2 regions of the Blautia difficilis genome follow, and region 1 is predicted to be linked to the other one. Evidence: riboswitches for the same ligand, from Rfam matches in the RefSeq annotation. Region 1 holds a riboswitch; the other holds the start of a gene.

Region 1 (3,164 bases):
ACTGAAAATTAATTTTTGCAGAACCCAGTGAATAGATAAAAACTCCGATATTGTTTTTAGCAAAGCCTACCATAGGATAGGTTTCATTATTCTCCCAGCCAAAGGTAAGTCCACCATTATTTTCTTTTTTGGAGACAGGGGTTCTCAGGTCATAGCGTCTCTCGGCATTTTCTACCCCCACCAGGGTCAGACGCACATCCACAATATTTCCTTCTGCATCTCTACCCACATTGTTATAGCGCATTCCTGCACTTCCGGATTTATAATCCTCTGTTATCCTCACACTTTCTGTATCTCTTGTACTTCTTCCGTGATCAGAAAATGCAGCACTGTCCAGATTATCGCAGCCAAAAGACTCATAGGTAGTTACCCCCGGCTGAAACTTCATATTGAAACGATAACCATAATCAATAAGCTGATCGGAGTCCCAGACCTCGATAGACTTTACCGCTCCGGCCGCACTGAAAATCATTCCAGGTAAAAAGCCCAGTACAGATTGCAGCATAAACAGTAAGGCTAAGCCCAAAGCCTCCAGACGTTTTTTTAGTTTCACAGTTCCTTTCATGTTGTCTCCTTTCCATTTGGTATACAGAAAAAAGGATTCCTGTGCAAAAATCCTGTTTTCTGCCTTTATAAAAATAATAAAATTGAGATTTACCTGCTGCCTGGCAGGATTAGGGAATAACACACTTCAGATAAGACTAAGGCGAAGATATGAAACCATATGAAAAATATAAATAACTGAATAAAAAGGGTACTAAAAAGAATATTAGATAAAACTATAAGACAGATCAAAAGAAAGCTCCCAAAGGGAGTTCTCTTTTGATCAGTGACTTCTCTTGGTAAACCAGGAAATAACAGATAAAATGATAATCAGAATAATAAAAAACGGAAGAACGGCACCAATTACTATAAGCAATAAAATAATCGCTACAACAGCTGCCACAATCACAACAAGCTTCCCTGACCAGGTTGAAAGGTCCAAAACTTTTTTCCACCGCTTCTCCGGCTGGGGTGGCGGTTCTAATCCAGATCCACAGGAGGAATAGGCTCCATATTCCTCATCTACGGTATCTCCCTCTGTATCAATAAGAGTTTTTGCTATCAACCTGGGATCTCCCAGCTGATCAAGCACTTCCTGCTCTGTACGACCACCGCGTACCTGGGACTGTATATAATCTTCATAGTATCGTACATGTGCTGCAGCCTTGCCCTCCTGCATGTGACCGGCAAGCTGGCTTCTCAGGATTTCCAAAAATTCTTGTCTGTTCATCTCATCTTTTACACTCCACTTTGCCAAAATATAAATCCCCATACACTGCTTATGATAATTGAAGCAGGAGATTTCTGTGCACTTATTATTCTTATTCTACCATATTTACCACAGGTAGCAACTAATATAATCATAAACTTTTTATGAAATTCCTATAAACTGCAAGGTTTAACCTTTCCTTTACATAATCTTCATTCTACTATAAAACCATGTCTATTTTTTAACAATTCCATTTCCTTGAAAAAGCAAATTTTTCCCAACAATTATAGATACTCTGGTTTTTCATTATTAATTTTACACAACTTTCGTCCAGTTTACTTAATTTTTTTGACATTTCAGCAAAAATTTTCTTGACATTTTTTTCTCAAAATGATATACTATTGTCATCAATTGAAGGAACCTTCGAGTACTGACGGAAAGAGTGGAATGCAAACCACGGGGAGTCGGAGGTTTGTAGAAGCCGACCGTCTGGGCAGTATTTGAAAATTTCAGATACTGGCCTTTTTTTATCGGATGAAACAATACTTTTATTCATCTGACGGGCTGATCGATCATTCCTTCAATGAATAAATTGTTACTGATCGCAGAGTGCACAGTAACAAATGAACAGTAATATAAGTTTTTCATGTTTATGCGGAGACGAAAGGAGAAAAACACTTATGGGATTCAAATCAGACATCGAAATTGCACAGGAATGCGAAATGCTTCCAATCACTCAGATTGCAGAAAAAGCAGGTATTGATGATAAATATCTGGAGCAGTACGGAAAATATAAAGCAAAAATTGATTACAATCTTCTGAAAGAAAGTGATAAGAAGGATGGAAAATTAATCCTCGTTACAGCTATCAACCCAACTCCAGCAGGAGAAGGTAAAACTACTACTACTGTAGGTCTTGCAGATGGTATGCAGAGACTTGGCAAGAGTGTTATGGTAGCTCTTCGTGAGCCATCCTTAGGACCGGTATTCGGTGTAAAAGGTGGTGCAGCAGGCGGCGGATATGCACAGGTTGTTCCTATGGAAGATATTAACCTTCACTTCACAGGTGACTTCCATGCCATTGGCGCAGCTAACAACTTACTGGCAGCTATGATTGATAACCATATCTTCCAGGGCAACGCATTAAACATTGACCCTCGTAAGATCACATGGAGAAGATGTGTAGATATGAACGACCGTCAGCTTCGTAATGTAGTAGACGGCCTTGGCGGAAAGACAAACGGTATGCCTCGTGAAGACGGATACGACATCACAGTTGCATCTGAAATCATGGCAGTTCTCTGTCTTGCAAGCGACATCAAAGACCTGAAAGAAAGATTATCCAAGATCATCATCGGATATACATACGGCAAAGTTTCCGAGCAGAAACCTGTAACAGCTGGTGACCTTCACGCTGAAGGCGCTATGACAGCTCTGTTAAAAGATGCTCTGAAACCAAACCTTGTACAGACTCTGGAACACGTTCCTGCAATCGTACACGGCGGACCATTCGCAAACATCGCTCACGGATGTAACTCTGTAACAGCTACAAAGATGGCTATGAAGCTTGCTGATTATGCAATCACAGAAGCTGGTTTCGGCGCTGACCTGGGTGCTGAGAAATTCCTTGATATCAAATGCCGTATGGCTGGCTTAAAACCAAGCGCAGTTGTAATCGTAGCTACTGTACGTGCCCTGAAATACAACGGTGGCGTTGCAAAAGCTGACCTCAACAATGAAAACCTGGAAGCTCTGGAAAAAGGTATCCCGAACCTGTTAAAACATGTTTCCAACATCAAAAACGTATACAAACTTCCATGTGTTGTTGCTATCAACGCATTCCCTACAGATACAAAAGCAGAGCTTGACTTTGTAGAAGCTAAATGTAAAGAACTGGGTGTTAACGTTGCTCT
Region 2 (3,164 bases), on a different contig from region 1:
AAAGAGGACATTCTGTCAGCACCGCGGGCTCTTGCATAAGCACATGCTAATGGTGAAAAATTCTTCCAGTCCATATCATTTACCCAGTAGATCTTTGCCAGAGTCTCTGTAAGAGGAAGTCCTACAGCAGCACCTGCAGGAGATACATGCTTAAAGGATGTTGCTGCAGGAAGTCCTGTAGCTTTTTTCAGATTTGATACCAGCTGCCAGCCGTTGAATGCATCCAGGAAATTGATATATCCCGGTCTTCCCGAAAGGATTTTCACCGGAAGCTCGGATCCGTCTGCCATATAAATTTTTGCAGGTTTCTGATTCGGGTTACAGCCATATTTTAATTCGAATTCTTTCATTATATAAATCCTCCGTATGAACCAAATAAGTATTTTAAAATTAATTCCTGTAAATAATTTCTTACTGCGAAAGCATCGTCTTATGTCCACAATAATCTATGAGCACTATCTGTACTCAGTAAGTGACTATTATTTATTCTTATTAATGATCTTGCTCTCGTACTTACCTGTCTCAATATCAATATATCTTACAAACAGAGATACTTTGTTATCTTCGTTCAGGCTATTCCAGAGAAGTTCTGCAAACTCATCCATATCATCTGGAATTGCTACCAGTTTCGGCTCACCCTCAAAGCTTGGAAGTGGATTTCCGTCACATTTATAAGTATGGATAAAATGTCCCTCTCCTGCAATGGCATTCTCATATGCAAATGTGTATCTGTTACATGCATCCGGATTTCCGTTGTTGCTCTTGAGAATTGACATTGCATAGTTAAATTTTCCGTTCTCTACATGCATAACACCGGAGATACGAGGTGTATAGTTCGGACCGTCCGGCTCAAATTCTCTGCTTCTTAAGGACTGCTCAAAAGTAAGCTGATGATCCATTCCCTCATAAATAGTGTCTGTCTGATCTCCGTTAGTTACGATTGTTTTGTTTCCCAGTACACGTACAGGTGCATAGATGATCAGACTCGGATCTGTAAGCTTGGACGGATCAAATGCCTGGGTACGGATTCCCTCTCCATCCTCTACAAATACTCTGTTTCTGCTGTTCTCGCTTCTGCCCATGATGAAATAAGCTGTCACTGCTTTCTTACCGTCTGCGGAACGTCCGATCACAATTCCTCTTCCAGGATAGGAATTCTCTTTCAGTTCTTTTTCCAGTGATAACATTTCCATAATTTTTCTCCTTTTCGTTAAAAATAAGGTTAAAAAAAGCCTGGGAAACCTATTTATTCATTGAATAATTTCCAGGCTGCCCAGGCGGTCGGCTCATATATTTGCTGCACTCCCTGTAGGTAATCCTACTTCCGCCAGTCATGCAGACACTGTCGTGAAAACTCACACACTGTTATTATAGTACAATACTTCTTTACATATTTCAAGGCATTTTTTTTGTTTCATGCTTTTTTTCATACTTTTTTTCAAAAACAATAGTATATACCATTACTGAATATTCTTTAATTTATAGTCAACCTCAATCTGTGAAGCAATATCAGCCTTCATTTGAATCCATGCATCCAGATTCTCCACATAATATTTTGGACAGTTCTTTCCTGTCACATCATAATGACGGATCACATTTTCAGAAGTAAGTCCGAATCGCACACATAACCATGCTGTCAGTTTTACAGCCGAATCATAGGTTGCATCATTGAATTTTCCCGTCTCATCCTGGTGACAACACTCGATCGATACGGTATCCACATTACGGGAATTTGTCGCATAAGACATCTCCGATGTAGGAATGCACTGTACCACCTCTCCATCAAGGCCAATGACAAAATGACTGCTTACCTTTGTCTCATGTGTATTTGCCAGATTCTCAAAATAATTTCTGTTGGCCATTGCTGTTGCCCCTGGGTTCGCAGTATAGTGAATTGCAATATATTTTACGCTTTCAATGGGAATCTGCGGTCTGGAGTATTCATTGGGAGTCAGCAGCTCCACATCAATATAGGGAGCCCCTTCTTTCTGCCACTGCTCAGGACCGCTTCCTGAATTTTCCTGCTCCAGAAGTACTTCCTGCTCTTTTCTTTCCCTCTCCTGCATATTATTTATTCCATACCAGCATCCCATACTTACTCCCACCATCAGGATAATGCATATTAGCAGCATCCTCAGATTTCTCTGTCGGACTCTGCTGTTTTTCCCTGATTTCCTGGAAGATTTTTTTCTGCATCCAGCACTGGTTTTTGATTTTGAAACCGATTTTCTCTTTGTTTTCGCAGATCCGGTACTTTTTTTACCGCTCCGATTCTTTTGTATCATAGCTTTTCTCTGCCACCCATTTCCTGGAATTCGTTTTTTCTATTATACCATTGAATTCCTTTCTTTTCACTATCAAAACCGGTAATTCCACAAAAATACCCCGGCAGATCCACAGGACCTCCGGGGTATCATTCATTATTTATTTATCATCTACACTATAGTTTGGAGCTTCTTTGGTGATATGAATATCATGTGGATGAGATTCTTTCAGAGAAGCAGCAGAAATCTTGATAAACTTACCTGTAGTCTTAAGAGTTTCAATATTCTCTGCACCGCAATATCCCATACCTGAGCGAAGACCACCCATAAGCTGGAATACAGTATCCTCTACATGTCCTTTATATGCAACACGTCCCTCTACACCTTCCGGAACAAGCTTCTTTGCATTTTCCTGGAAATAACGATCTTTACTGCCGTTCTCCATAGCAGCAATAGATCCCATACCACGGTATACTTTATATTTACGTCCCTGATACAGTTCAAAAGTTCCCGGGCTCTCATCGCAGCCTGCGAAGATACTTCCCATCATACATACATTTGCACCAGCTGCAATTGCCTTGGTAACATCTCCGGAATATTTGATACCGCCATCTGCAATGATCGGGATTCCATAACGATTAGCAACCTCATAACAGTCCATTACTGCAGTAATCTGTGGTACACCAATACCTGCAACCACACGTGTGGTACAAATAGATCCAGGTCCGATACCAACCTTAACTGCATCTACGCCTGCATCGATCAGAGCCTTGGTAGCTGCTCCTGTAGCTACATTACCTGCAATTACCTGAAGATCCGGATATGCAGCTTTAATTTCACGGACAGCCTTCAGAATATTCTCTGAATGACCATGTGCAGAATCAATTACAATTACATCTA

What was found. A riboswitch is a leader RNA that binds a small molecule or an ion and turns the genes downstream of it on or off. The one in region 1 is predicted to bind ZMP and ZTP.
Region 2: another riboswitch for ZMP and ZTP. It lies ahead of H8Z82_RS11010 (IMP cyclohydrolase); the one in region 1 lies ahead of H8Z82_RS01855 (formate--tetrahydrofolate ligase).

What each region holds. Positions count from the first base shown of each region.
Region 1 covers NZ_JACOQG010000002.1:69,519-72,682, reverse strand. Annotated here, with positions in the region: gene H8Z82_RS01865 (isopeptide-forming domain-containing fimbrial protein) at 1-565, opposite strand, end outside; gene H8Z82_RS01860 (DUF1700 domain-containing protein) at 827-1,300, opposite strand; ZMP/ZTP riboswitch at 1,669-1,754, shown strand; gene H8Z82_RS01855 (formate--tetrahydrofolate ligase) at 1,933-3,164, shown strand, end outside.
Region 2 covers NZ_JACOQG010000017.1:51,634-54,797, reverse strand. Annotated here, with positions in the region: gene H8Z82_RS11015 (phosphoribosylaminoimidazolecarboxamide formyltransferase) at 1-350, opposite strand, end outside; gene H8Z82_RS11010 (IMP cyclohydrolase) at 480-1,193, opposite strand; ZMP/ZTP riboswitch at 1,265-1,345, opposite strand; gene H8Z82_RS11005 (peptidoglycan recognition protein family protein) at 1,461-2,093, opposite strand; gene H8Z82_RS17575 (hypothetical protein) at 2,068-2,196, opposite strand; gene guaB (IMP dehydrogenase) at 2,425-3,164, opposite strand, start outside.